DNA from 2 places in the Streptomyces canus genome. Region 1 is predicted to be linked to the other one. Evidence: riboswitches for the same ligand, from Rfam matches in the RefSeq annotation. Region 1 holds a riboswitch; the other holds the start of a gene.

Region 1 (14,986 bases):
GCGAGTTCGCTCAGCAGGCCGGCTCGCTGGGCGAGGAAGTCCATGTCGCCGGTGACGGTGGAGGCGACGAGGGTGGTGGTGCCGTGGTTCTGGTGGGTGCGGATGCCCTTGAGTACGTCTTCGATCGTGCCTGAGGTGAACGAGGCTCCGCCGCCGCCGTGGTTGTGGATGTCGACGAAGCCGGGGACCAGGGTGTAGCCGGTGACGTCGATGACCTTGGCGTTCTCCGGGGCGATGCCGGCGATGCGGGTGCCGTCGACGATGACGCGGCCGTCTTCGACGGATCCTGTGGGGAGGACGACCGTCGCGCCGGACAGGACGAGGGGGGACTTGCCCGTAGTGGGGTGCGGGCTCGTCGTGGCTGGTCGCGCAGTTCCCCGCGCCCCTAGCGGCGTAGCCATCAGGGAGTTACCTCCGTACGGTCCGTTGTGTCGAGGAGATCCCAGGCCAGCAGGCCTGCGCCCAGGCAGCCCGCCGTATCGCCCAGGGCGGCCGGGACGATGGTCGGGAGCTTCTGGAAGGTGACCCGTTGCCGGACCGCCTCCCGCAGGGGTGTGAACAAGGTTTGCCCCGCCTCGGCCAGGCCGCCACCGATGATCAGGGTGCGGGGGTCCAGGAGGGTGAGGGCGGTGAGCAGGCCGTCGGCCAGGGCGTCCACGGCGTGCTGCCAGACCTCCCGGGCCTTCGGGTCGTCGGCTTCCACCGCCTTCGCGCAGTCCGCCGCGTCCGCTTCCGGGTTCCCGGTGACGGAGGACCAGGCCTCGCTGACCGCCGCCGCGGAGGCGTACCGCTCCAGGCAGCCCCGCTGGCCGCACGGGCAGGGCGTGCCGCCCGGGCGTACGACGATGTGGCCGATCTCGCCCGCGAAGCCGTGGGCGCCCGACTCCACCCGCCCCGCGATGCCGATCGCCCCCGCGATGCCGGTGCCCAGGGGGACGAAGAGGAAGCGGTCGGCGCCCTTGCCCGCGCCGATGCGGCCCTCCGCGAGACCGCCGGTGCGGACGTCGTGCCCGAGGGCGACCGGGACGCCCCCGAGGCGGTCGGTGAGCAGCCCGCGCAGCGGGAGGTCCCGCCAGCCCAGGTTGGCGGAGTAGGCCGCGATGCCCCGCTCCTCGTCGACGATGCCGGGCACGGCGACGCCGGCCGCGAGCGCGGGGGCACCGAGGTGCTCGATGCCGTACGCGCGCAGCTCGGCGGCGAAGTCGAGGATGCCGTCGACGACCGCGTCGGGGCCGCGGTCGCGGCCGGTCGCCCGGCGGCCCTGGTGCAGGAGCTCGCCGCCCGTGCCGACCAAGGCCGCCTTCATCCCGGTGCCGCCCACATCGAGGGCGATGACATGTCTCACGGAAGACAGTGTGGCCCTTGGACCCGCAAGAGGTCTAGTCCACTCACGTGGTGTAGACCTTACGTCTGAGATATGTATGACTTTTCGAAAGCTTTCGAACGTGAGTGTGGGGCGGTTGTCGGTGCGGCGGCGTAGGACGGGAACGATCGCGGCGGTGTCCGCGCTGGGCATGACGGCGGTCCTCGGCGGCTGCGGGCTGGGAGGCGGCTCGGACGAGGTGACGCTGAGGCTGGTCGCCGCCGACTACGGAGACAGCTCGGCCAACAGCTCCCAGAAGTACTGGGACAAGCTCGTCAAGGAGTACGAGGCCGAGCACTCCGGCGTGAAGATCGACGTCAGCGTGTACTCCTGGACCGATGTGGACCGCAAGGTCAAGGAGCTGGTCGACGCCGGGAAGGCACCCGACATGGCGCAGATCGGCGCGTACGCCGACTACGCCCACAAGGGTCTGCTGTACAAGGCCGACGACCTGATCGGGATCCGGGAGCAGGCCGACTTCGTCGCGCAGCTGGCCTCGGCGGGGCGGATCAACGGGATGCAGTACGGCATGCCGTTCGCCGCGTCCACCCGGCTGCTCTTCTACAACAAGACCCTCTTCGCCGACGCCGGACTCACCCCGCCGACGACGTGGAAGCAGCTCGCCGCGGATGCCGAGGCGCTCAAGGCGGACGGGGTGAAGTACCCGTACGCGCTGCCGCTCGGGCCTGAGGAGGCGCAGGCCGAGACCATGCAGTGGCTGCTGAGCGGGGGCGGCGGGTACGTCGACTCCGTCGGCACGTACGGCATCGACTCCGGCGAGAACGTCACGACGCTGACCTGGCTCAAGGACGACCTCGTCGGCAAGGGGCTGACCGGGCCGGTAGCGCCCGAGAACCTCAATCGGGCCGCCGCGTTCTCGGCGTTCGCCGCCGGGGATGTCGGCATGCTCAACGGGCATCCCTCGCTGATGAAGATCGCCGCCGCGAAGGGGCTGAAGTTCGGGATGGTGCCCATGCCCGGGGCCCACGGGGAGACCAAGAACTCCATGGGGGTCGCCGACTGGATGATGGCCTTCAAGCAGAACGGGCACGCCGAGCAGGTGGGCGACTTCCTCGACTCCGTGTACAGCGAGAAGAACGTCCTCGCGTTCTCCCGGGAGTACGACCTGCTGCCGGTGACCAACTCCGCGTCCTCGGTCATGAGCCGGGCCTCCCGGGACGCCGACCTCAAGCCCTTCCTCGACGCGCTGCCCAACTCCGAGCTGCCTCCGGTGGGCAAGACGTCCTGGGCCTCGGTGAGCGCGGCCGTGAAGAAGCGGATCGGGTCGGCGGTGAGTTCGGGCGGGAGCCCTTCGGAGGTGCTGCGCGCGCTGCAGCTGACCGCGCAGAAGGCGGAGTAGTCGCTGTCAGTGGCGGGCGTTACGGTTCCGGGCATGGAGCATCCGGAGCTGGACCGCAGGGAGCGGGACATCCTCGCCCTGGAGCGCCGCGGCTTCCCGGGGCCCGGCGCCAAGGAGCGGGCGATACGGGAGGAGCTGGGGCTGGCACCGGTCCGCTACTACCAGCTGCTCAACGCCCTGCTGGACGACGAGCGCGCCCTGGTCTTCGACCCGGTGACGGTGAACCGTCTGCGCCGGGTCCGGGAGGCGCGGCGGCAGGAACGCTGAGGGTCGGGTGCGGGTCAGGTGAGCCGTTCGGCCAGGGCGCGCAGCAGGCCCACCACGCCGCCCGGGCCGTCCACCACCAGGTCCGCCCGCTTACGCAGTTCCGTCACCTCGTCGCTGCCGCTGCAGACCAGGAGGCCGGGGGTGCCGGTGGTGCGGAGGTCGTCGACCGCGGAGAAGGCCGGGAGGTCACCCAGGTCGTCACCGCCGTAGAGGACGGACGTGGCGGACAGCTCGCGGACGTGGGTCAGCAGGGCCACTCCCTTGTCCATGCCCGGGGGGCGCAGCTCCAGGACCAGACGGCCCGGTTCGACGATCAGGCCGTGCCGGGCGGCCAGGTCGGTGAGGGGGGCGCGCAGGGCGTCGAAGACGGCCTGCGGGTCCGGGGCCCGGCGGGTGTGGACCGCCACCGCCCGGCCGCCCTTCTCCTCGATCCAGGCACCGGTTCCGTCGAGGAACTCCGGCAGCTCGGCACGGACCGCGGCCACGCCCGGGTGCGGTTCGGGCGCCGTGACCTCTCCCGTCACCGCGTCCCAGCGTTCCGCGCCGTAGTGGCCGAGGACCGTCAGGTGCTCCAGGCCGGGGACTCCCGCGAAGCCGCCGTAGCGGACCGCGATCTCGGCCGGGCGGCCGGTGATCACCGCGACGGAGGCCACCTTCGGTGCCAGGGCGGCGAGGACGGCCACCGCCTGGGGGTGCGCCCGCGCCTGTTCAGGGTCCGCCACGATCGGCGCCAGCGTCCCGTCGAAGTCGAGTCCGATGACCGCCCGCCGCGGCTCCGCGAGAAGCGCGCGCAGGCCGTCCCGCCCGGCGGGCGTCGCCGGACTCGGCAGGGCACCGGGGTCGGTGTGGCTGCTCATGGGGTACCTCTCCGCGGGGGTGAAGTGCGGCGAGCGCCGCTTTCGCCTGGCCGGTGGTCGGTCAGCCGTGCTCGGTGTTCAGTGCCTTCAGCGCGTTCAGCTGGTCCAGGAACCACTGGGCCGGCGGCAGCGCCGTGGCCGCCGCGGCGAGCCGCTTCGCTCGTTCGGCCCGTTCGTGGGCCGGCATCGTCAGGGCCTCGTGCAGGGCCTCCGCCGTCTGCTCCACGTCGTACGGGTTCACCACGATCGCGTCGTCACCGAGCTCCTCGAACGCCCCGGCCTCCCGCGACAGGACCAGCGCGCATCCCTCGTCGGAGACCAGCGGCACCTCCTTCGCGACCAGGTTCATGCCGTCCCGGATGGGGTTGACCAGCGCCACGTCGGCCAGCCGGTACGCGGCGAGGGAGCGCGCGAAGTCGTCCTTCAGATTCAGCAGGACCGGGGTCCAGTCGGGCGTGCCGAACGTGTCGTTGATCTCCTCCGCCACGCGCTGCACCTCGGCCGTGTAGTCCCGGTACACCGCCAGGTCCTGCCGCGACGGATACGCGAACGCCACGTGCACGACCCGCTCCCGCCACTCGGGCCGCGACTCCAGCAGCCGCCGGTAGGCGTGCAGTCCGCGCACGATGTTCTTGGACAGCTCGGTCCGGTCCACCCGCACGATCGTCTTGCGGCCCGCGCCGATCTCCTCGCGCAGGGCGAGGATGCGCTCCTCGACGTCGGCCTCGTGGGAGCGGGCACGCAGGAAGTCCGCGTCCGTGCCCAGCCCGTGCACCCCGATCCGGGTTTCGCCGAGCCCGTCCGCGCACTCCGTGGCGCAGGCCGTGAAGGCGTCCGCCCAGCGACGGGTGAGGAAGCCGAGCCGGTCGGCGCCCAGCATGCCCCGCAGGAGCCGGCCCGCGATGTCGTCCGGCAGCATCCGGAAGTAGTCCACCGGCGCCCACGGCGTGTGCGAGAAGTGGGAGATGCGCAGGTCGGGACGGAGCTCGCGGAGCATCCCCGGCACCAGGCACAGGTGGTAGTCCTGGACCAGGACCGCCGCCCCCTCGGCCGCCTCCTCGGCGAGCGCCTCCGCGAAGGCGCGGTTGTACGTCTCGTACGACGCCCACTGCCGCCGGAAGTCCGCGTCGAAGGAGGGCTCCAGCGGGGTCTGGTAGAGGAGATGGTGGACGAACCAGAGGACCGAGTTCGCGATGCCGTTGTACGCGTCCGCGTGCACGTCGGCCGGTACGGCGAGCATGCGGACACCGTCCTCGCCGACCCCCTGTCGCACCGCCTCGCGGTCGCCGTCGGACAGCGCCGAGCACACCCACAGCGCGCCCGCCTCCGGGCCGATCGCCGAAAGACCCGAGACCAGTCCGCCGCCACCCCGTTTGGGGCTCAGCGAACCGTCCTCCTGGACCTCGTACGAGACCGGGCCGCGGTTGGACGCGACCAGCACCTGGGCAGCACCCTGCACGGAAGACGTGGAAGCCATACGCCTCAACCTAGCCCGGCCCGGAAACGCTCAAACGTACGGTTGCGCTCAGTGCGCGGACGTATACGGAACGCCCCGTTCTGTCACCCGGTCCGTCACGCGACCCTACGCTCCGCGTACTCCGCGATCTCCACCATCGGCGGCCGCTCCTCCGTGTCCACGGAGTACGTACGCGGCTCGAAGCCGTCGCGGCCCCGCTCGAACTGGGTGAGGGAGGGCCGGATCATATGGCCGCGGGCCAGCCTCAGCTGGGCGGTGCGGTAGATCGCGGCGGACATCCGGCCCAGGGCCTGGCCGTCCTGGTGACGGTGCTTGCGCACTCCGACGTCGACCTGGGCGAGCGCGTCCAGGCCCACCAGGTGCAGGGCGTCGACCAGCATGCCCAGTTCGACGCCGTAGCCGACGGGGAACGGGAGCTGTTCCAGCAACGAGCGCCGGGCCGCGTACTCGCCGCCCAGCGGCTGCACGAAACCGGCCAGCTGCGGCCAGTGCATGTTCAGCAGCGGACGCGCCATGAGCTCGGTGACCCGGCCGCCCTGCCCTGCGGCGCCGCCCAGGGGGCGGTCGTACATGCCCTTGACCAGGTCGACCTCGGGGTCGGTGAGCAGCGGTCCGACGATGCCGGAGACGAAGTCCGAGGAGAACTCCTTCAGGTCGGCGTCGATGAAACAGACGATGTCCCCCGAGGTGGCGAGCAGGGAGCGCCACAGGACCTCGCCCTTGCCGGGCACGGCGGGTATGCGCGGGAGGATGTCGTCGCGGTGGACGACCCGCGCACCGGCCGCGGCGGCGACCTCGGAGGTGCGGTCGGTCGATCCCGAGTCGACGACGACGATCTCGTCGACGAGCGGGACCTGCTGCATGAGGTCATGACGGATCACGGCGACGATGTCACCGACCGTCTCCTCCTCGTTGAGCGCGGGCAGGACAACACTGACCGTCCGGCCCGTGCCCCGCTTCGCCGCCATGATCCTGTGCAGCGGGCGATCGGTCACGGACCAGGAACGCGTGGCCAGCCAGCGCTCGACTTCGTTCAGCACAGTGCGCGGCTCCTCTGCCTTTGATCCATCTCGCGGTTCGGACGTCTCTCTCAACTGTCCTGGCCGTCGGTTACAGTCTTGAACAACGCGGATGACCATCGCATGTCCTGGGTGGCCCGCCGTTCACAACTTCATACCGCTCATCCAGAGGGGCAGAGGGATACGGCCCGATGAAGCCCCGGCAACCCTCCAGTCGGTTCTCGTAGCGATCGCTGACGATCGTTTCCGCGAGGCTCCCGGCTCGGGAAGGTGCCAAATCCGTCTCACGGCGAGATGCGTCGTGAGGAAGATGAGGAGAAAGGGCCTCGCCTCCATGGCTGCGCAGACTGTTGCAAGCACCACGAACTCCGTCGATCTGGGTCCCGCCGCGGCGCTGAGCTGCCGCGAATGCGGCCACCGCGTCCCGCTCGGCCCGGTCTTCGCCTGCGAGGAGTGTTTCGGCCCGCTCGAGATCGCGTACGACTTCTCGGCCTACGACACCGAGGAGCTCCGCAAGCAGATCGAGGCGGGACCCGCGAACATCTGGCGCTACGCCCCGCTGCTGCCCGTCCCCGCGGACGTGGCGGACAAGCCGAACATCAACCCCGGCTGGACCAAGCTCGTCAAGGCCGACAACCTCGCGCGCGAGCTGGGTGTCGACGCCGGCAAGCTCTTCGTGAAGGACGACTCCGGCAACCCGACGCACTCCTTCAAGGACCGGGTCGTCGCGCAGGCCATCGAGGCCGCTCGCGCCTTCGACTTCACCACCCTCTCCTGCTCCTCCACCGGCAACCTCGCCGGCGCCGTGGGTGCCGCCGCGGCCCGGGCCGGGTTCCGTTCCTGCGTGTTCATCCCGCACGACCTGGAGCAGGGCAAGGTCGTCATGGCCGCGATCTACGGCGGCGAGCTCGTCGGCATCGAGGGCAACTACGACGACGTGAACCGCTTCTGCTCCGAGCTGATCGGCGACCCGGCCGGCGAGGGCTGGGGCTTCGTCAACGTCAACCTGCGGCCGTACTACGCGGAGGGGTCCAAGACCCTGGCGTACGAGATCTGCGAGCAGCTCGGCTGGCAGCTCCCGGACCAGCTGGTCGTGCCGATCGCCTCCGGCTCGCAGCTCACGAAGATCGACAAGGGTCTGCAGGAGCTGATCAAGCTCGGGCTCGTCGAGGACAAGCCGTACAAGATCTTCGGCGCGCAGGCCGAGGGGTGCTCGCCGGTGTCGGTCGCGTACAAGGCGGGCCACGACGTGGTCCGGCCCCAGAAGCCGAACACCATCGCCAAGTCCCTGGCGATCGGGAACCCGGCGGACGGTCCGTATGTGCTGGACATCGCGCGTCGTACCGGCGGTGCGGTGGAGGACGTGAACGACGAGCAGGTCGTCGACGCGATCAAGCTGCTCGCGCGGACCGAGGGGATCTTCGCGGAGACCGCCGGTGGCGTGACCGTCGGCGTGGCGAAGAAGCTGATCGAGAACGGTCTGCTGGATCCCTCGCTGACGACCGTCGTGCTGAACACCGGTGACGGTCTGAAGACGCTGGACGCGGTGGCGGGTACGGGTCTCACCGCCACGATCCGCCCCAACCTGGATTCGTTCCGCGAGGCCGGCCTCGCGTAGTCGCCGCCCCTGAAAGCCCTCACCCCGACCGGAGGTCCTGAAACATGAGCGTTTCCGTCCGAATCCCCACCATCCTGCGCACCTACACCGGCGGGCAGGCCGAGGTGCAGGCCGAGGGTGCGACCCTCGCCGATGTCATCGCCGATCTGGAGAAGAACCACACCGGTATCGCCGCGCGCGTTCTCGACGACCAGGGCAAGCTGCGGCGGTTCGTCAATGTGTACGTCAATGACGACGATGTGCGGTTCGAGCAGGGGCTGGAGACGGCGACGCCCGACGGGGCCGGCGTCTCGATCATTCCGGCCGTCGCCGGAGGGTGACCGTATGACTGGTCATTACCTTCGGTAACGGTAATTACCGAGTGTTCATCCGATTGCCCCCTCCGCGAGAGAAGCGGAGGGGGCAATTCTCTATGGTTGAGCGCGGTACAGTTGGGGAAGCGGCGGCTTTTTTCTTGCCGCGTGCATATGAGTTCTCGCTCCACATGCGATGAGAAGTAGCCAAAGTGTGCGCGTCTTAAGTGCCTTATGTGTCTTTTATGGGGCCCGACTTGCCCCGAATTCAGGCGAATTCTCGCTACATTCCGGACCCCTTCCGTCCAGAATTCTCGTCCGATTGACCTGTTGCAGACGGCAGTTGGACAGATACATTCAGCCGCGGTCGACGCGTTCCGGCGCACGCCCCCAACCATGTGGGGGGTGAGGTCTGACCCGGATCCACGAAGTGTGGATCCGTGCAAGGGCCAGTAATAGGGGAGTTAGGCATGGCTCAGGGCACCGTCAAGTGGTTCAACGCGGAGAAGGGGTACGGCTTCATCGCGGTCGACGGTGGTGCGGATGTATTCGTCCACTACAGCGCGATTCAGATGGACGGCTACCGCACCCTTGAAGAGGGCCAGCGGGTCGAGTTCGAGATCTCGCAAGGTCAGAAGGGGCCGCAGGCGGACATGGTTCGTCTCGCGACTGGCTGAAGCACGCGCCGGGTAACAACAGCGTCGTTCTTCTGTTCTTCTTCGAAGGGCTCGTCCCCCATAGGGAGTCATGGGGTACGGGCCCTTCGGCATGCCCGGAGTGGTGTTCCGTCGAGTGCTGGGGCTGAGCGGGTTCGCGTCCGCTGCGGGTCGCGGCCGTGCGGTCCAGTCGGGCGTTGTGTACGGCGCCGACATGGCCAGTGGTGCCCGGACGCCTGGCGTCGGTCGGCTGTATGGGCCGGTGGCGAGCCGTCGCTGTCGCTCGGCGCCGCCGTGCGGGACTACCGCAATCGCCGGCGGGGCGGCCGGGCCGTCGTGTCGGCGATGGTACGGCCCCGATGCGCCCGGACGCGGGGGCGCCGGTGGGCCGTAAGGGTCGGTAGCGAGACGTTGCTGTCGCCCGGCCACCCCCCGTATGGATGGGGGCGGCCGGGCTCCCGCATCGCTCGACGGGCCCCTGGGAGGGCACCCCGGGTGAGGCCCGGCCGGCCGTCGTGCGCCGTGCCGGGACGGCCGTGTGGGGCCCGGACACCGTGGCGTCGGCCAGGCCGTACGGGCCGGTAACGAGGCGTCTCTGTTGCTCGGCGTCCTGCCCGATACCCGAGAGGCGCTTGCACTCGACCATGCCGAGTGCTAATCATTGGCGTTAGCACTCTGAAGGTGAGAGTGACAAAGATGGACCGGGTCGGTGAGGCCCGCAGGCCTTGTGGGGCAAGGATCCACAGGCCGGCGAGCCGTCCGTCGCGGGCGCGGGCGCGGTCCGAAGGAATCACCCCCAGTCCTGGAGGGACCACTTCACATGGCCAAGATCATCGCGTTCGACGAGGAGGCGCGGCGCGGCCTCGAGCGCGGCATGAACCAGCTCGCGGACGCCGTCAAGGTGACGCTCGGCCCCAAGGGCCGCAACGTCGTCCTCGAGAAGAAGTGGGGCGCCCCCACGATCACCAACGATGGTGTTTCCATCGCCAAGGAGATCGAGCTCGAGGACCCGTACGAGAAGATCGGCGCCGAGCTGGTCAAGGAAGTCGCCAAGAAGACGGACGACGTCGCCGGTGACGGTACGACCACCGCGACCGTGCTCGCCCAGGCCCTGGTCAAGGAAGGCCTGCGCAACGTAGCCGCCGGCGCCAACCCCATGGCCCTCAAGCGCGGTATCGAGAAGGCCGTCGAGGCCGTCTCCGCCGCCCTGCTCGAGCAGGCCAAGGATGTCGAGACCAAGGAGCAGATCGCCTCCACGGCCTCCATCTCCGCCGCCGACACCCAGATCGGCGAGCTCATCGCCGAGGCGATGGACAAGGTCGGCAAGGAAGGCGTCATCACCGTCGAGGAGTCCCAGACCTTCGGTCTGGAGCTCGAGCTCACCGAGGGTATGCGCTTCGACAAGGGCTACATCTCGGCGTACTTCGCCACCGACATGGAGCGGATGGAGGCGTCGCTCGACGACCCGTACATCCTCATCGCCAACTCCAAGATCGGCTCCGTCAAGGACCTGCTCCCGCTCCTGGAGAAGGTCATGCAGTCGGGCAAGCCGCTGCTGATCATCGCCGAGGACGTCGAGGGCGAGGCCCTGTCGACCCTGGTCGTCAACAAGATCCGCGGCACCTTCAAGTCCGTCGCCGTCAAGGCCCCGGGCTTCGGTGACCGCCGCAAGGCCATGCTCGGCGACATCGCCATCCTCACGGGCGGCGAGGTCATCTCCGAGGAGGTCGGCCTCAAGCTGGAGAACGCGACCCTGGACCTCCTGGGCCGCGCCCGCAAGGTCGTCATCACCAAGGACGAGACCACCATCGTCGACGGTGCCGGTTCCTCGGACCAGGTCAACGGCCGGGTGAACCAGATCCGCGCCGAGATCGAGAACAGCGACTCGGACTACGACCGCGAGAAGCTCCAGGAGCGCCTGGCGAAGCTCGCCGGTGGCGTCGCCGTCATCAAGGCCGGTGCCGCGACCGAGGTCGAGCTCAAGGAGCGCAAGCACCGCATCGAGGACGCCGTTCGCAACGCGAAGGCGGCCGTCGAGGAGGGCATCGTCGCCGGTGGTGGCGTGGCCCTCATCCAGGCCTCCTCGGTCTTCGAGAAGCTGGACCTGGAGGGTGACGAGCTGACCGGCGCCAACGCCGTGAAGCTGGCCCTGGAGGCCCCGCTCAAGCAGATCGCCGTCAACGGTGGTCTCGAGGGTGGCGTCATCGTCGAGAAGGTGCGCAACCTGCCCGTCGGCCACGGCCTGAACGCCGCGACCGGTGAGTACGTCGACATGATCGCCGAAGGCATCATCGACCCGGCGAAGGTCACGCGCTCTGCCCTGCAGAACGCCGCCTCCATCGCCGCGCTGTTCCTCACCACCGAGGCCGTCATCGCCGACAAGCCGGAGAAGGCGGGCGCTGCCCCGGCCGGCGGCGGCATGCCGGGCGGTGACATGGACTTCTGATCGACCCCCGGCCGCAAGGCCTGACGGTTGATCAACGTCCTTCCCGGGGGCGGCACTTCCTGGAAACAGGAGGTGGCCGCCCCCGGTCTTTTCCTGCGCTATGCTTGATCACGAGCCGCTCGACGTGAACTCCCGTCGGTCGACTACGCGTTGGTGGTCCAAGGAAAGACGCCCCGCTTCCTGCGGGGAGATGCAGGTGCAAGGCCTGCCCGGCGCTCGACATGAAGCCCGTCCCACGATGGTGGGGCGGGCTTCTTTCATGCGCGGCTCAATGCGCGGCTTCCATGCGTGGGCGGAGTCACAGCGTCCCGGGAAATCCTGAGCAGGACGAGGTGGTTGGCACCTGCGTAGTGTCCATGCGCAGGCACATACCGAGGAGTACTGTCACGTGACCGCCCCCGCCGCCTCCCGCGCCGCCGAGATCCTCTCCCGCCCGGCCCACATCAACGGCCTGACCGTCCCGAACCGCATCGCGATGGCGCCCATGACCCGGATGTTCTCCCCGGGCGGCGTCCCCGGCGCGGACGTGGCGTCGTACTACTCCCGCCGCGCGGCCGCCGGAGTCGGTCTGATCGTCACCGAGGGCACCTACGTCGGCCACGAGTCGGCCGGGAACAGCGACAGCGTCCCCCGGTTCCACGGCGAGGAGCAGCTGGCGGGCTGGGCGAAGGTCGCCGAGCAGGTGCACGCGGCGGGCGGCAAAATCGTCCCGCAGCTGTGGCACATCGGCATGGTGCGTGAGCAGGGCCAGCCGCCCTACGCCGACGCCCCCGCCGTCGGCCCCTCCGGCATTCGTCTCGGCGCCGACGAGCCCACCGGCAAGGCGATGACCCAGCGCGACCTGGACGACGTCATCGGTGCCTTCGCCGAGGCCGCGGCCGCCGCCGAGCGCATCGGCTTCGACGGCGTGGAGCTGCACGGCGCCCACGGCTACCTCCTCGACCAGTTCCTGTGGTCGGGCACCAACCGCCGCACCGACGCCTACGGCGGTGACCCCGTCGCCCGTACCAAGGTCGCGGCGGAGATCGTGGCGGCCGTACGGGAGACGGTCTCGCCGGAGTTCCCGATCATCTTCCGGTACTCGCAGTGGAAGCAGGAGGCCTACAAGGCGCGGCTCGCCGAGACGCCGGAAGAGCTGGAGGCGATCCTCACACCGCTCGCCGCGGCCGGGGTCGACGCCTTCCACGCCTCCACGCGCCGCTACTGGCTCCCCGAGTTCGACAACTCCGACCTCAACCTCGCCGGCTGGACCAAGAAGCTCACCGGCAGGACCACCATCACCGTGGGCTCGGTCGGCCTCGACGGCGACTTCATCCGCGGCTTCATGGGCGAGGGTTCCCCGGTCAAGGGCATCGACGACCTGCTCGACGCCCTGGAGCGCGAGGAGTACGACATGGTCGCCGTCGGGCGGGCGCTGCTTCAGGACCCGCAGTGGGCCGCGAAGGTGCTGGCGGGCCGATTCGACGAGCTCGAGCCGTACGACGCGTCCGCGCTGAAGTCGTTGAGCTGACGGGTTTCGGGTCGGTGGGGTCGGCCCGCGCGCCGACGTGGTGCTGGTTGCGGTCGCCAACTCCCGCTACCGTGCCGGAACATGCGGATTCTGCATCTCTCGGACACGCACGTGGAGCGCACCGATGCACCGAACAGGAACGGCGTCAACGCCACCGACTCACTACGGCTGATGCTCGCTGAGCTGCGGCATCTACGGGACGTCGACGCGGTCGTCGTCACCGGGGACATCGCCAACGAGGGGGACGTGGAGGCGTATACGGCGGTACGGGAGCTCATGGGGGCGTTCGCCCAGCCGCTGGACGCCCCCGTCTTCTACACCACAGGCAACCACGACGAGCGCGAGGCCTTCGGCAAGGTGCTGGGGAGCGGACACCCGGATCCCGAGGGGCTGTTGGAGACAGGTGCGTCCGAGCGGGCCGCAGTGAGCACGGTCGGCGGGTACCGGTTCGTCACACTGGACTCGCTGGTGCCGGGAGAGGTGTACGGCCGTATCAGCGCGGCCCAACTGGGCTGGTTGCGCGAGGTGTTGAGCACCCCGGCCGAGCACGGCACCGTCCTCGCCTTCCACCACCCGCCCCTCGGTCTCGGCCTGTCCGTCACCCAGCCGGTCTTCGGGCTGCTGAACCCCGGTGAGCTGGCGTCCGCGATCCGGGGGAGTGACGTACGGGTCCTGCTGACCGGGCACTTCCATCTCCAGCTCTTCGGGATGCTGGAGGCGGTGCCGGTGTGGGTGACGCCGGGGGTGGTCAACCGGATCGACCTGACGACGCCGTACGGCACCGAGCGGGCGGTGCGCGGGGCCTCGGCCTCGCTGGTGGAGCTGGGCGGACCGGCGAGCCCCATGTTCCACACGTTCCACGCGCGGGACCCGCGGGCCCACGAGACGGTGTACCAGCTGGACGAGGAGCGGACCCGGGCGCTGCTGGAGAAGCACGGGCCGACGGCCCTCGACTGACGGCGACTTGGTTGACTCACGCAAGGGAAGTGGGCTGAAGTGAATCGCACAGCCCCCTACTCGTGAGGAGTTCGACGATGACGTCAGCCGAGGGTCTCGAAGTGCGCACCGCGGCCGGTGCCGTGCGCGGGCGTGCGGAGGGCGGACTGGTGGTCTTCCGGGGGATCCCGTTCGCCGAACCACCGGTCGGGGAGGCCCGGTTCCAGGCGCCGCGGCCCGTGAAGGGCTGGCAGGGGACCCGGGAGGCGTACGACTTCGGCCCCCCGCCCCCGCAGGAGTCGGGCTTTCAGGGCCGGGCCGCCGAACTGCCGGTACCCACCGGGGACGACTGGCTGACGGTCAACGTCTGGACGCCCGGCACGGACCCGTCGGCCCGCCGCCCGGTCATGGTGTGGATCTACGGCGGCGCCTATAAACTGGGTCACGCTGGCAGCCCCGGCTACGACGCCCAGCACCTCGCGCGCGCCGGTGACGTGGTCGTCGTGACCTTCAACTACCGCGTCGGGATCGAGGGGTTCGCCCTGCTGGAGGGGGCGCCCGCGAACCGGGGCCTGCTGGACCAGGTCGCCGCGCTGGAGTGGGTGCGGGACAACATCACGGCGTTCGGCGGGGACCCCGGGCAGGTCACGGTGTTCGGGGGGTCGGCGGGGGCGGGGTCGGTGGCCTCGCTGCTGGCGATGCCGAGCGCGCGGGGACTGTTCGGGCGGGCCGTCGCGCAGAGCGTGCCCGGCACGTACTTCTCCGCCGAACTCGCCCGGGACATCGCGGTGGAGATCGGCAAGGAGGCGGGCCCGGCTCCGACGGCCGCCGCGCTGTCCGCCGTGGAACCGCTCGAACTCCCTTCGGCAGGCGAGCGGTTGAGCCTTCGGATGCGTGAGTACGACGACCGGTGGGGGCAGGTGGCGCCGACCGCCACACCGTTCTCGCCGGTGGTCGACGGCGAGGTGCTGCCGACGACCCCCTGGGAAGCGCTGGCGGCCGGCGCGGCCCGGGACGTGGAGCTGCTCGTCGGGCACAACCGGGACGAGTACCGGCTCTTCCTCGCCCTCGCCGACCGGCTCGGCCGGATAACCGAGGAACAGACGGCCTCGGCCCTGCGCATGTTCGCGCCGGGTCCGGACGGCGAGCGCGCCTACCGCGAGGCCTTCCCGGACGCCACACCG
Region 2 (14,986 bases), 1.8 Mb from region 1:
GCCCGGATCCGCGCCGTCAGCTCCCGCAGCCGTACGGCCTCTTGCGCGGCCTCGGCCCGCACCGCCCGCAGCGAGGCCGCCGCCGCGACGACGGCCGGCAGGTTCTCGAACCCCGGCGCCCGCCCCGACTCCCGCTCGTCGGCGGGTCCCTGGGGGGAGAAGCGGACACCTTTTCGTACGGCGAGCAGGCCGACCCCCGACGGACCGCCCCACTTGTGCGCGCTGGCGGTCAACAGCGACCACTCGCCCTCGACCGGCCCCCACCCGAGCGACTGCGCCGCGTCCACCAGCAACGGCACCCCCGCCCGACGGCACACGGCGGCCACCTCGGCCACCGGCTGCACGGTCCCCACCTCATGGTTCGCCGACTGGAGGCAGGCCAGCGCGGTATCGGGGCGAAGGGCATCGACGTACGCCTGCGGGCTCACCGCTCCCGTACGGCTCACCGGAACCTCGGTCACCTCGAACAGCTCCGCCGAATGGAGTACCGAGGAGTGTTCGACGGCTGACACGATCAGGTGACGTCCGATGCGACGACGACCGGCAAGCGCCCCCGCGATCCCGCTGTGCACGGCCCGCGTCCCGGAGGACGTGAAGGTCAGTTCGTCAGGCCGGCACCCCACGGCCTCGGCAGCGGCCTCCCGAGCGGCATCCAACAGCAGCCGAGCCCGCCGCCCCTCCCGGTACAACCGGGCGGGATCAGCCCATCCTTCGTCCAAGGAGGCCAACAGCGCCTGACGTGCGACGGGATGAAGGGGAGCACTGGAAGCAGCGTCGAAGTAGGACACACTGCAACGCTAACTCCCTGGACGGCGTGACCAGGCACAAAAGGCCCGCAGCCGCCAATTCAGCTAACCCCCCACCCAGTAGGCACCCCTCCCGCTGAACCCCCGGAGAGCGTCGGCTAGGGTTTGGTCCGCATAAACATCCAAACCCCTGCCCGACGCAGGGCGGCGACCGACCACCGAGTAAGGGCAGGCCGCAGCCAATCCGCGCGGGCGAGACTCTCGGGAAGGCGCTACGTGAGTCCCAACGGCTCCGACCGCTCGCCGCGGCGCCCGATGCGGCGGAAGCTGCTGCAGGCAATGATTGCGGGCCTGGTCCTGGCGACCGCCACCGGTTGCTCGTACAACTGGGAAGACTTCCCCCGCCTTGGTATGCCCACCCCGACCACGGAAGAGGCTCCGCGGATCCTCTCCCTGTGGCAGGGCTCCTGGGCTGCCGCGCTGGCCACCGGTGTGCTGGTGTGGGGCCTGATCCTGTGGAGCACGATCTTCCACCGGCGCAGCCGTACCAAGGTCGAGGTTCCTCCGCAGACCCGGTACAACATGCCGATCGAGGCGCTGTACACGGTCGTTCCGCTCGTCATCGTCTCGGTCCTCTTCTACTTCACGGCCCGCGACGAGTCGAAGCTCCTCAGCCTCAAGGATGAGCCCGACGTCACCGTCAACGTCGTCGGCTACCAGTGGAGCTGGGCCTTCAACTACATCGAGCCCGTCGCGGGTTCCACGGGCGACGCGAAGACCGACAAGAACCTGGACGCGATTCCGACCCGGTTCAAGAACGACTTCCCGGCGAACGCCGGCGGTGTCTACGACTTCGGTACGCCCGCCACGCGGAACCCGCAGACCGGAAACCCCGGCCCGACCCTCTGGCTCCCCAAGGGCAAGAAGGTCCGCTTCGTCCTCACCTCGCGTGACGTCATCCACTCCTTCTGGGTGGTGCCGTTCCTGATGAAGCAGGACGTCATTCCGGGCCACACCAACGCCTTCGAGGTGACCCCCAACAAGGAGGGCACCTTCATGGGTAAGTGCGCCGAGCTGTGCGGCGTCGACCACTCCCGGATGCTGTTCAACGTGAAGGTCGTCTCTCCCGAGCGCTACGAGCAGCACCTCAAGGACCTCGCGAAGAAGGGGCAGACCGGTTACGTTCCCGCGGGCATCGAGCAGACCGCCCACGAGAAGGACCGGGAGACGACGAACCTGTGAGCATCCTCAACGAACCCCAGGGTGCCGCCGAAGCAGGGTCCCACTACGCGGACGAACTGCCGGTCCGGCGCCAGAACCGCGGCAGCGTGGTCATCAAGTGGCTCACCACCACTGACCACAAGACGATCGGCACGATGTACCTGGTCACGTCGTTCGCCTTCTTCCTCATCGGCGGCGTGATGGCGCTCTTCATGCGCGCCGAGCTGGCCCGGCCGGGTCTGCAGATCATGTCGAACGAGCAGTTCAACCAGGCGTTCACGATGCACGGCACGATCATGCTGCTGATGTTCGCGACGCCGCTGTTCGCCGGCTTCACCAACTGGATCATGCCGCTGCAGATCGGCGCGCCCGACGTGGCGTTCCCGCGGCTGAACATGTTCGCCTACTGGCTGTACCTGTTCGGCTCGACGATCGCTGTCGGCGGCTTCCTCACCCCCTCGGGTGCGGCCGACTTCGGCTGGTTCGCCTACTCCCCGCTCTCCGACGCCGTCCGCTCTCCGGGCATCGGCGCCGACCTGTGGATCATGGGTCTGGCCTTCTCCGGCTTCGGCACGATCCTCGGCGCGGTCAACTTCATCACCACGATCATCTGCATGCGCGCACCGGGCATGACCATGTTCCGCATGCCGATCTTCGTGTGGAACGTGCTGCTGACCGCGGTGCTGGTCCTGCTCGCCTTCCCCGTGCTCGCCGCCGCGCTGTTCGCGCTGGAGGCGGATCGGAAATTCGGGGCACACGTCTTCGATGCCGCGAACGGCGGAGCGTTGCTGTGGCAACACCTCTTCTGGTTCTTCGGCCATCCAGAGGTGTACATCATCGCCCTGCCGTTCTTCGGCATCATCTCCGAGGTCATCCCGGTCTTCTCCCGCAAGCCGATGTTCGGCTACATGGGTCTGATCGCGGCCACCATCGCGATCGCGGGTCTGTCCGTGACGGTGTGGGCTCACCACATGTACGTCACCGGCGGTGTGCTGCTCCCGTTCTTCTCCTTCATGACGTTCCTCATCGCCGTACCGACGGGCGTGAAGTTCTTCAACTGGATCGGAACGATGTGGAAGGGGTCCCTGAGTTTCGAGACCCCGATGCTCTGGGCCACCGGCTTCCTGATCACCTTCACCTTCGGTGGTCTGACCGGTGTCATCCTGGCCTCGCCCCCGCTGGACTTCCACGTCTCGGACTCGTACTTCGTGGTGGCGCACTTCCACTACGTCGTCTTCGGCACCGTCGTCTTCGCGATGTTCTCCGGCTTCCACTTCTGGTGGCCGAAGTTCACCGGCAAGATGCTCGACGAGCGCCTCGGCAAGATCACGTTCTGGACGCTGTTCATCGGCTTCCACGGCACCTTCCTGGTCCAGCACTGGCTGGGCGCCGAGGGCATGCCGCGTCGGTACGCCGACTACCTGGCGGCCGACGGCTTCACCGCCCTGAACACGATCTCGACGATCAGCTCCTTCGTGCTCGGCCTGTCGATCCTGCCGTTCCTCTACAACGTGTGGAAGACGGCCAAGTACGGCAAGCCGGTCGGCGTCGACGACCCGTGGGGCTACGGCCGCTCCCTGGAGTGGGCGACCTCCTGCCCGCCGCCGCGCCACAACTTCCTCACCCTGCCGCGGATCCGCAGTGAATCCCCGGCGTTCGACCTTCACCACCCGGAGATCGCCGCTCTCGACCAGCTCGAGAACGCCGGTCACGGTGAGAAGGCCCTCTCCGGTGCCAAGGAGGCCGGCAAGTGAAGATCCAAGGACGGATGTTCATCTGGCTGAGCGTCTTCATCCTCGTCATGGCGATCGTCTATGGCGTGTGGTCGAAGGAGCCGGCCGGTACCACCGCGCTCTTCCTGGCCTTCGGCCTGTCCATCATGATCGGCTTCTACCTGGGCTTCACGGCCCGGCGGGTGGACGCCGGCGCGCAGGACAACAAGGAGGCCGACGTCGCGGACGACGCCGGCGAGGTCGGGTTCTTCAGCCCGCACAGCTGGCAGCCGCTCGCCCTCGGCTTCGGCGGCGCCCTCGCCTTCCTGTCGGTCGCGATCGGCTGGTGGCTGCTGTATTTCTCGTTGCCGGTGATCCTCGTCGGCCTGTACGGCTGGGTCTTCGAGTACTACCGCGGTGAGAACCGCACGCAGTAGCACGAGCGGAGCTCATCAGGAGCCCGGACACTCCGTCAGGAGGGTCCGGGCTCCTGCTTTTGCCGCAATCCTTGTCCCTCGTACGAGTCACTCAGCGCGCCGTTCTTGACGGGGCTTCCTAGCGTGAAGCCATGAACCACGCACCGCGTACCCGCACCGTCGTGAGCTGCACGCTGCTGGTGATCGCCCTCGGCGCGAGCGCCGCCGCCTGCGGGTCCGACGGGAACCCGCTGGCGGCCACGCCGTTCGACGCGGCGGACCAGATCGCCTTCAACGCGCCCACGGGCGGCGGCAAGAAGGCCGACCCGGACAAGCCGCTCGAGGTCACCGCCGATGACGACGACGGCCGCATCACCGACGTCACGGCCACGGACGCCACAGGCCGCTATCTGGCGGGCGAACTCTCCGCCGACGGCACCCGCTGGCGCAGCACCTCCCCACTGGCCGCAAACGCCCACTACACCGTCCGGGTGAGCACCGAGGACGAGGACGGGGCCCCGGGCCGCAGGGTCCTCGACTTCGACACCAGCAAGCCGCTGGGCAAGACGCGCCTGAAGGTCACCTTCGGCCCCAAGTCGGGCACGTACGGCGTCGGCCAGCCCGTCACCGCCAAGCTGGACAGACCCGTCAAGGACAAGGCCCAGCGGGCCGTCATCGAGCGCGCCCTCAGAGTCGACTCCACGCCCGCCGTACCGGGCGCCTGGCACTGGGTGGACGACAAGGAGCTCCACTACCGGCCCAAGGAGTACTGGCCCGCCCACGCCACGATCCAGGTCCGCAGCGAGCTGGAGGGCATCAAGATCGGCGACCGGCTCTGGGGCGGCAAGGCCAAGCCCCTGAAGCTGACCACCGGCGACCGCATCATCGCCGTGACGGACGCCGCGTCACACTCGATGAAGGTCTACAAGAACAACGAGGTCATCAACGAGCTCCCGGTCACGACCGGCAAGCCGGGCTTCGACACCCGTAACGGCGTCAAGGTCGTGCTGGCCAAGGAGTACTTCGTACGCATGCGCGGCACCAGCATCGGGATCGCCGAGGGTTCCTCGGACTCGTACGACCTCCCGGTCTACTACGCCACCCGCGTCACCTGGAGCGGTGAGTACGTCCACGCCGCTCCCTGGTCGGTCGGCTCCCAGGGCTACGCCAACGTCAGCCACGGCTGCACCGGCATGAGCACGTCCAACGCCGAGTGGTTCTTCAACACCGTCCACGAGGGCGACGTGGTCCAGGTCGTCAACTCGGAGGGCGACACCATGGAGCCCTTCGGCAACGGCTTCGGCGACTGGAACCTCGACTGGAAGAAGTGGCGCGACGGCAGCGCCCTGGTGGCCGGCACCCCGGACGCCCCCAGCCCCGACCAGACGGCGAGGCTGAGGCCGCAGAGCATCTAGAGGGACGCGGGAGCAGCTCTCAGGCGTTCAAGGCCTTGCGGTCCCGCAGCAGGGAAGCCAGCGCCGAGGCGAACTCCACCGGATCCACCGGATGGGTCACCGCGGCCTCCGCCCGGCTCCACGTGGCCAGCCACGCGTCCTGCGGCCGCCCGATCAGCAACAGCACCGGCGGGCAGTTGAACACCTCGTCCTTGATCTGCCGGCAGAGCCCCATGCCGCCCATCGGCACGGCCTCCCCGTCCAGCACACAGACGTCGATCCCGCCCTTGTCCAGCTCCTTCAGCACCGCCGCAGGCGTGGCGCACTCCAGGAACTCGACCAACGGGACGTCGGGAGCCGGTCGACGGCCCGCGGCGAGCCGTACCTGCTCGCGGGTGTTGGAATCGTCGCTGTAGACCAGCACCGTGGCGGTCGGCTGCATTGTTCCTCCGTGACGTCAGCGTCGTAAGGACAGGCCCGTTGGGCCGGATGCTACTCCCTTGAACACCACGTCAACACCGGTCTGGAGCAGGGAGACACTCCGAACGGCACCCCCCGGGGTGAGGGCGGGATAAGCGACCGACATAATGTCGGTCGTGGCGACAGCAACGACAGTAGAAACCGGGCACGCGCACCCGTCGGTCAACCGGCCGAACCTCACCAGCGTCGGAACCATCATCTGGCTGAGTTCCGAGCTGATGTTCTTCGCGGCCCTCTTCGCGATGTACTTCACCCTGCGATCGGTGACGGGTCCTGATCACTGGAAGGAGATGGCGCACGCCCTGAACGTTCCGTTCTCGGCGACGAACACCACGATCCTGGTGCTCTCCTCCCTCACCTGCCAGCTCGGCGTCTTCGCCGCCGAGCGCGGTGACGTGAAGAAGCTCCGGGGCTGGTTCATCATCACCTTCATCATGGGTGCGATCTTCATCGGCGGTCAGATCTACGAGTACACGGAGCTGGTGAAGAAGGACGGGATCTCCCTGTCCTCCGACCCGTACGGCTCGGTGTTCTACCTGACCACCGGCTTCCACGGTATGCACGTGACGGGCGGCCTCATCGCCTTCCTGTTCGTTCTCGGACGTACCTACGCGGCCAAGAGGTTCACCCACGAGCAGGCGACCGCCGCGATCGTCGTGTCCTACTACTGGCACTTCGTCGACGTCGTCTGGATCGGCCTCTTCGCCACGATCTATCTGATCAAGTAGCCGGGCCCGCTCCCGACATCGCAAGCATCGACGCAGAAGATCCTGACACCGGGGTAATCCGTGAAAAAGCTCTCCGCACGACGACGCCACCCGCTGGCGGCGCTCGTCGTCCTACTCCTCGCGCTGGCATGCACCGGGGGGCTGTACGCCGTGTTCGCACCCGCGAGCAAGGCGCAGGCAGATGAAACCGCCCAGTCCCTGGCCATCGACGAGGGCAAGAAGCTCTTCGCCGTAGGCTGCGCCAGTTGCCACGGCGCCGGCGGTCAGGGGTCCTCCGACGGTCCGAGCCTCGTGGGCGTGGGCGCCGCGGCCGTCGACTTCCAGGTCGGCACCGGCCGTATGCCGGCCCAGCAGCCGGGCGCGCAGGTTCCGCGCAAGAAGGTCATCTACACGCAGGCCGAGATCGACCAGCTGGCCGCGTTCGTCTCCTCGCTGGGCGCGGGTCCGAACATCCCGACCAAGGCGCAGTACGGCCCCGACGGTGCCGACATCGCCAAGGGCGGCGAGCTGTTCCGTGACAACTGCACGCAGTGCCACAACTTCACCGGCAAGGGCGGCGCGCTGACGCACGGCAAGTTCGCGCCGAGCCTCGAGGGCGTCGATCCGAAGCACATCTACGAGGCCATGCAGACCGGCCCGCAGAACATGCCGTCGTTCCCCGACACCACGCTGTCGGAGCAGAACAAGAAGGACATCATCGCGTACCTGAACGCGGTCAACGGCGACGACACCGTGAGCCCCGGCGGCCTTGAGCTGGGCGGTCTCGGCCCGGTCTCCGAAGGCCTGTTCGCCTGGATCTTCGGCCTCGGCGCGCTGATCGCGGTCGCCGTCTGGGTCGCCGCTCGGACCGCAAAGGCCAAGAAGTCATGAGTAGCCAAGACATTCCAGAAGAGAACCTGCCCGCAGAGCAGGACGCGCACGGCGCGGTAGGCGTCGCGGACGAGAAGAACCCCTTCGCGGACCCCGGCCTCCCGCCCCACGAGCACCGGGTGCAGGACATCGACGAGCGGGCCGCCAGGCGGTCCGAGCGCACGGTGGCCATGCTGTTCACGGTGTCGATGCTGGCCACCGTCGGGTTCATCGCCTCGTACGTGGGCATCCCCCACGACAAGTCGATCTTCGTCTTCCCGATCGGGCACATCAACGCGCTGAACTTCGCGCTGGGCCTGACCCTCGGTCTCGCCCTCTTCTCGATCGGCGCGGGTGCGGTCCACTGGGCCCGCACCCTGATGTCCGACGAGGAGATCGCCGACGAGCGCCACCCGATCGAGGCGTCCCCCGAGGTCCGCGCGAAGGTCCACGCGGACTTCAAGCAGGGCGCCAAGGAGTCGGCGCTCGGCCGGCGCAAGCTGATCCGCAACACGATGTTCGGCGCGCTCGCCCTGTTCCCGCTCTCCGGCGTCATGCTGCTGCGCGACCTCGGCCCGCTGCCCGGCACCAAGCTCCGCCACACCATGTGGCGCAAGGGCCTCCAGCTCGTCAACATGAACACCAACGAGCCGCTGCGTCCCGAGGACGTGGCGGTCGGCTCGCTGACCTTCGCCAAGCCCGAGGGCCTGGAGGAGCACGACGAGGAGTTCCAGACCGAGATCGCCAAGGCCGCCCTGATGATCGTCCGCATCCAGCCGGACAACATCAAGGACAAGCGCGAGCTCGAGTGGTCGCACGAGGGGATCGTCGCGTACTCGAAGATCTGCACCCACGTGGGTTGCCCGATCTCCCTGTACGAGCAGCAGACGCACCACGTGCTCTGCCCCTGCCACCAGTCCACCTTCGACCTCTCCGACGGTGCCCGGGTGATCTTCGGCCCCGCCGGTCACGCCCTGCCGCAACTGCGCATCGGCGTGAACGACCAGGGTTACCTCGAAGCGCTCGGCGACTTCGACGAGCCTGTCGGTCCTGCATTCTGGGAGCGCGGATGAGCACAAACGAGAGCACCGCGGCCAACGGGGCGCGGCGCGACAAGGCCCCGGCGGGCGAGCGCGTCGCCGACTGGGCGGACGGCCGGCTGGGGATCTACTCCCTGGCCAAGTCCAACATGCGCAAGATCTTCCCCGACCACTGGTCGTTCATGTTGGGCGAGGTCTGCCTCTACAGCTTCATCATCATCATCCTCACGGGTGTGTACCTGACGCTGTTCTTCCACCCGTCGATGAACGAGGTGGAGTACCACGGCAGCTACGTCCCGCTGCAGGGCCAGCTGATGTCCGAGGCGTTCAACTCGACCATGCACATCTCCTTCGAGGTGCGCGGTGGTCTGCTGATCCGGCAGATCCACCACTGGGCGGCGCTGATCTTCCTCGCCGGCATGTTCGTGCACATGATGCGCGTGTTCTTCACGGGCGCGTTCCGCAAGCCGCGTGAGGTCAACTGGCTGTTCGGCTTCCTGCTGTTCGTCCTGGGCATGTTCACCGGCTTCACCGGCTACTCGCTCCCGGACGACCTGCTCTCCGGCACCGGTGTCCGCTTCATGGAGGGCGCGATCCTGTCCGTGCCGATCGTCGGCACGTACCTGTCGTTCTTCCTCTTCGGCGGTGAGTTCCCGGGCGGCGACTTCGTGGCCCGCTTCTACTCGATCCACGTGCTGCTGCTGCCGGGCATCATGCTCGGCCTGGTCGTCGGCCACCTGATCCTGGTCTTCTACCACAAGCACACGCAGTTCGCGGGCCCCGGAAAGACGAACAACAACGTCGTCGGCATGCCGCTGCTGCCGGTCTACATGGCCAAGGCCGGAGGCTTCTTCTTCCTGGTCTTCGGTGTCATCGCGGCCATCGCGGCGATCGCCTCGATCAACCCGATCTGGTCGATGGGCCCCTACCGTCCCGACCAGGTGTCCACGGGCGCCCAGCCGGACTGGTACATGGGCTTCTCCGAGGGCCTGATCCGTGTCATGCCGGGCTGGGAGATCAACTTCTGGGGCCACACGCTCGTCCTGGGCGTGTTCATCCCGCTGGTGATCTTCCCGCTGGTCCTGGTCGCGATCGCGGTCTACCCGTTCATCGAGTCCTGGGTCACCGGCGACAAGCGCGAGCACCACATCCTGGACCGCCCGCGCAACGCGCCGACGCGTACCGCCTTCGGCGTCGCGTGGATCACCTGGTACATGGTGCTGCTGATCGGTGGTGGAAACGACCTCTGGGCCACCCACTTCCACCTGTCGATCAACGCCATCACCTGGTTCGTCCGGGTCGCGTTCTTCGTCGCCCCGGTCCTCGCGTTCATCGCCACCAAGCGGATCTGCCTCGGCCTCCAGCGCCGCGACAAGGACAAGGTGCTGCACGGCCGCGAGTCCGGCATCATCAAGCGCCTGCCGCACGGTGAGTTCATCGAGGTGCACGAGCCGCTCAGCCAGGAGCAGCTGCACACGCTCACGGCGCACGACCAGTACGAGCCGGCCGCGATCGGTGCCACGGTCGACGAGAACGGCGTCGAGCGCAAGGTGAAGGGCTCCCAGAAGCTGCGCGCCAAGCTGAGCGAGGCGTACTACGGCGAGGAGTCCCAGATCCCCAAGCCCACCGTCGAGGAGTACAAGGAGATCACGAGCGGCCACGGCCACCACTGATCGCTGCGCTCGCCACGCGCGGTAGAAGGGCCCGTCCGACACACTGGACGGGCCCTTTGCCATGCGCTGAGCGGCGGAGGTGGGGCGAAGTCCGGTACACGCGGTTGGGAGGGGGAGGAGACCGTGGGCCCCGTCCGAACGCCGGACGGGGCCCTTTGCCGTGCCCCGGGCTGGATAGGGTGGGAGCACATTGTTCTACGACATCTGGAGCGGCCCCATGAGCGCTGTGACCCCCGCTGGAGGCGACACCGCGGCGGGCCGTTCCTGGCCCGCTCTGCTCAACGGCCTGCTGGAGGGCCGTGACCTGTCCGCCGACGACACCGCGTGGGCGATGGACCTGATCATGCGCGGCGAGGCCACGGACGCGCAGATCGCCGGGTTCGCGGTGGCGCTGCGCGCCAAGGGCGAGACCGTCCAGGAGATCACCGGGCTGGTCCGGACGATGTACGAGCACGCGAACGTCATCGAGGTGCCGGGCCGGACCGTCGACATCGTCGGCACGGGCGGCGACGGCGCGAAGACGGTGAACATCTCCACGATGTCGGCGATCGTCATCGCCGGCACCGGCGCGAAGGTCGTCAAGCACGGCAATCGGGCCGCCTCCTCCGCGTCCGGCGCCTCGGACGTCCTGGAGAAGCTCGGCGTCAATCTGGAGCTGACGCCGAAGCGGGTGGCCGAGGTCGCCGAGGAGGCCGGGATCACCTTCTGCTTCGCGATCAAGTTCCATCCGGCGCTGCGTCATGTGGCCGCAGCGCGAGGGCAGTTGGGGATCCGGACCACCTTCAACGCGCTCGGTCCGCTGACCAACCCGGCCAAGGTGAAGGCGCAGGCCGTGGGCGTCGCCGACCCCCGCCTGGCACCGCTCATCGCCGGCGTCCTGGCCGAGCGGGGCAACTCCTCCCTCGTCTTCCGCGGCGACGACGGCTTCGACGAGCTGACCACGACGTCCACGTCCCGGGTGTGGGTCGTGCGCGACGGCAAGGTCACCGAGGAGAGCTTCGATCCGCGGCACGTCGGCCTCGAGCTGGTCCCGGTGGAGGCACTGCGGGGCGCGGATCCGTCGTACAACGCGGAGGTCGCGCGGCGGCTCCTGGACGGCGAGACGGGCCCCGTCCGGGACGCCGTACTGCTGAACTCGGCGGCGGCGCTGGTGGCGCTGGACCCGGGGTCGGGGACGCTGGCCGAGCAGATCGGCGCCGCCATGACCAAGGCCGCCGAGTCGATCGACTCCGGGTCCGCCAGGCGCACGCTGGATCGCTGGGTGGCCGCGAGCAACGCGTAGCGGGCAGCGCGGTCCCGTCATCCGGACACGGGTTGCGGGACCGCGATCACTTCACGTACGTTCCTGTACCAGGTCATGAGTGACAGTCATGAGGCCCCGGCCGACTGTCCGGCAACCCTCCGTCCGTGGCGGGGTGCCCCGGGTGAAGACCAGGCCGTAGGCAGCGAGGTCTACGGCAAGCGCGGGCCCCTCTCGAAACCAGGGGTCCTGGTCATTCGAGGGAGTCTTCCGTGAGCAAGCGAATGCGATAGGGCGCCGAGCCCCGCCTCCGCACACCCATCTCACCTTTCTTTTCACGGGAGTCCCCCATGTCTGTCTCCACCGTTGCCCCCGCCCGGACCATTTGTGACCATCTGCCCGTTCTGGGCCGGGATGTCACCGTCCCGCTCGTCACGGGCGGCGAGGTCACCTACGCGGCCCTCGACTACGCGGCCAGCGCCCCCGCCCTCCAGCGCGTCTGGGACGACGTGGCGGCCTACGCGCCCTACTACGGCAGCGTGCACCGCGGTGCCGGTTACCTCTCGCAGCTGTCGACCGACCTGTTCGAGAACGCCCGCAGGACCGTCACCGAGTTCCTCGACTGCCGGGACGACGACCAGCTGGTCTTCACCCGGTCGACCACCGACTCGCTCAACCTCCTCGCCGCCGCGCTCCCCGCCGACTGCCAGGTCTTCGTCTTCGAGACCGAGCACCACGCCTCGCTGCTGCCGTGGAAGGACGCCCGGGTCACCTACCTCGACGCCCCGCGCACCCCGCGGCAGGCCGTGGAGACGCTGGAGAAGGCCCTCGCCGACCGCGACCCCCAGGGCCCGGCCCTGGTGTGCGTCACCGGCGCCTCCAACGTCACCGGTGAGCTGTGGCCCGTACGGGAGCTTGCGGCAGCCGCTCACTCCCACGGCGCCCGCATCGTGCTCGACGCGGCCCAGCTGGCCCCGCACCACCCGTTGAGCGTCCGTGACCTCGATGTCGACTGGGTCGCCTTCTCCGGCCACAAGCTCTACGCCCCCTTCGGCTCGGGTGTCCTGGCCGGCCGCGCGGACTGGCTCCGGGCCGCCGACCCCTACCTCGCGGGCGGCGGCGCCAGCCGCAAGGTCACGCGGCGCGAGGACGGGGGAGTGGACGTGGAGTGGCACGAGAGCGCCGCCCGCCACGAGGCCGGCTCGCCGAACGTCATCGGCGCCTACTCCATCGCCTCCGCCTGCCGGGCCCTCACCGAGGCCGGCTTCGACACGCTGGTCGCCCGCGAGCAGCACCTGATCGAGAAGGTGAGGGCGGGCCTCGCCGAGGTCCCCGAGGTCCGCGTCCTCTCCCTCTTCGGTGACGACGCCCCCCGCGTCGGCGTGATCTCCTTCGTCGTCGAGGGCTGGAACAGCTCCCACTTCGCCGCGGCCCTCTCCGCCGAGTACGGCATCGGAGTCCGCGACGGCCTCTTCTGCGCCCACCCCCTCGTCCGCACCCTCCTCGGCAGCGACCCGCAGTCCCAGGGCGAGTGCGGCGCCCCCGAGGCCGCGCCCGGCGAGAAGTCCCTCAACGCGATCCGGGTGAGCTTCGGCGCGGGCACACCGGACGAGCACGTGGAGCGGTTCGTGAAGGCCGTGAAGGAACTGGTCGCGGACGGTGCGAAGTGGACGTACCGCACCGAGGACGGCCGCTGCGTCCCGGCCGTCTGACTTCTGACGTCCGGCGCGCGTATACGCTCCCCCTCAGCAGCCGTACGGAAAGCAGGGGGAGCACGGGGTGCAGGAGCTGCGCGAGACGGACCCGCGGACCATCGGGCCCTACGAGGTCCTGGGCAGACTCGGGTCCGGCGGCATGGGCGAGGTGTATCTCGCCGAGGCGCGGGGCGGGCTGCGACTGGCCGTGAAGGTCGTACGGGCCGAGCACGCCGAGGACCGCACCTTCCGTGCCCGGTTCCGGCACGAGGTGCGGGCCGCGCAGACCGTCGGCGGGGCGGGCACGTACACCGCGCGGGTCGTGGACGCGGACACCGAGGCCGCGCGGCCGTGGATGGCGACCGAGTTCGTGGCGGGGCCCAACCTGCGGGACGCGGTGCTCGACCGGGGGCCGCTGCCCGCGGACGCGGTACGGCTGCTGGCGGCCGCGCTCGCCGAGGCGCTCGCCGCGATCCACGCCAAGGGGCTGGTGCACCGGGACCTCAAGCCCTCCAACATCCTGCTCTCGCCGGACGGGCCCCGGGTCATCGACTTCGGGATCGTCAGGGCTCTGGAGGGCACGGCACTGACCCGGACCGGTGTGGTCGTCGGATCGGTCGGCTATCTCTCGCCCGAGCAGATCCGCAACGGCGCCCAGGTGGTGCCGGCCAGTGACGTCTTCTCCCTGGGCGCGGTCCTCGCGTACGCCTCCGGCGGCAAGGAACCGTTCGGCGAGGGGCAGGATTCGGTCGTTCTGCTGCGGATCCTGACCGGGGACGTCGACCTGTCCGCCGTACCTGAGGAACAGCTGCCGCTGGTGGAGGCGTGTCTGCGGGACGACCCCGGCGCGCGGCCGACGCCCACGGAGCTGGTCGCGGCCGCGGGGCACACCGCGGGATCGCTGCGCGAGGGACTGCGGGCGGGGTGGTACGGCCCCGGTGCCGCGAAGGAGCCCGAGGCCGCGCAGAGCGGTGCGCGCTGGGTTCCCGCTCACGACTCGGGGGAGCGGGAGAGCCGGGTCGAGTACGTGGCCCCCGTGACCGTCACGGACGTCCCCGCGGCCACCCATGTCTCACCGAATCCCGCTCCGCCGTCCCGGCGTCGGCTGCTGCGGGCCGCGGTCGGCGGTGCCGGGGTCGTGGCGGCCGGCGGTGTGGGCGGGTGGCTGTGGCTGCGGGACTCCTCGGACGGATCCGCGACGGGTGAGACGGTGGCCGGGGCGACCGGTGCGGGCTCCGCGACGGGCACGCCCGCGACGGGCTGGCAGTACAAGGTCCAGGGGCTCGGCGGGCGTCGCGGCCCCTGCGCCGCCCTCTCGCCCGACGGCACGCGGGTGTACGTCGGCGGCGCGGACGGCTCGCTGCACGCGCTGGACCTGGGCGGGCGGACCGTCTGGCACACCGCACTGGGCGGCGAGGCCATGTCCCCGCTCGCCACCGCCCAGGGCGTGTACTGCCTGCTGGAGGACGACCAGGAGGGCGCCTCCAAGCTGTGCGCGCTCGGCCGGGGCGGCAAGGTCCGCTGGACCAGGGCGTTCGCCGCGAACAGCCAGTTCCTGGTCACCGCGGGGCAACTGATCCTGGTGTCCTACGGCAACGGCTCGGACGCGGGCGGGGTCCGGGCCTACGCCCCCGACGGCAGCGTGCGCTGGAGCGCGCCGACCGGGCCGGCACCCACCGGTGAGCCCATGGTGGCGGACGGGGTGGTCTACGTCGGCACGTTCGGGGACCAGGTGCAGGCGCTGGACGCGAAGACCGGCAAGCGGCTCTGGGCGACGGCGGCCGGCCTCGACA

Evidence for each region. A riboswitch is a leader RNA that binds a small molecule or an ion and turns the genes downstream of it on or off. The one in region 1 is predicted to bind S-adenosylmethionine.
Region 2: linked by a shared signal. The riboswitch ahead of OG841_RS33860 (aminotransferase class V-fold PLP-dependent enzyme) and the one ahead of thrC (threonine synthase) in region 1 are both predicted to bind S-adenosylmethionine.

Annotation. Positions count from the first base shown of each region.
Region 1 covers NZ_CP107989.1:5,595,896-5,610,881, forward strand. The annotation lists gene nagA (N-acetylglucosamine-6-phosphate deacetylase) at 1-401, opposite strand, end outside; gene OG841_RS25605 (ROK family protein) at 401-1,345, opposite strand; gene OG841_RS25610 (ABC transporter substrate-binding protein) at 1,422-2,723, shown strand; gene OG841_RS25615 (DUF3263 domain-containing protein) at 2,757-2,990, shown strand; gene otsB (trehalose-phosphatase) at 3,005-3,847, opposite strand; gene OG841_RS25625 (alpha,alpha-trehalose-phosphate synthase (UDP-forming)) at 3,909-5,324, opposite strand; gene OG841_RS25630 (glucosyl-3-phosphoglycerate synthase) at 5,420-6,364, opposite strand; SAM riboswitch class I at 6,502-6,660, shown strand; gene thrC (threonine synthase) at 6,678-7,961, shown strand; gene OG841_RS25640 (ubiquitin-like small modifier protein 1) at 8,006-8,281, shown strand; gene OG841_RS25645 (cold-shock protein) at 8,725-8,931, shown strand; gene groL (chaperonin GroEL) at 9,731-11,356, shown strand; gene OG841_RS25655 (NADH:flavin oxidoreductase) at 11,745-12,866, shown strand; gene OG841_RS25660 (metallophosphoesterase) at 12,948-13,823, shown strand; gene OG841_RS25665 (carboxylesterase/lipase family protein) at 13,901-14,986, shown strand, end outside.
Region 2 covers NZ_CP107989.1:7,401,864-7,416,849, forward strand. The annotation lists gene OG841_RS33805 (cysteine desulfurase/sulfurtransferase TusA family protein) at 1-788, opposite strand, end outside; gene ctaC (aa3-type cytochrome oxidase subunit II) at 1,023-1,988, shown strand; gene ctaD (aa3-type cytochrome oxidase subunit I) at 1,985-3,721, shown strand; gene OG841_RS33820 (cytochrome c oxidase subunit 4) at 3,718-4,116, shown strand; gene OG841_RS33825 (L,D-transpeptidase) at 4,248-5,510, shown strand; gene OG841_RS33830 (hypothetical protein) at 5,530-5,931, opposite strand; gene ctaE (aa3-type cytochrome oxidase subunit III) at 6,077-6,697, shown strand; gene qcrC (cytochrome bc1 complex diheme cytochrome c subunit) at 6,758-7,567, shown strand; gene qcrA (cytochrome bc1 complex Rieske iron-sulfur subunit) at 7,564-8,619, shown strand; gene qcrB (cytochrome bc1 complex cytochrome b subunit) at 8,616-10,259, shown strand; gene trpD (anthranilate phosphoribosyltransferase) at 10,477-11,541, shown strand; SAM riboswitch class IV at 11,613-11,729, shown strand; gene OG841_RS33860 (aminotransferase class V-fold PLP-dependent enzyme) at 11,850-13,211, shown strand; gene OG841_RS33865 (serine/threonine-protein kinase) at 13,279-14,986, shown strand, end outside.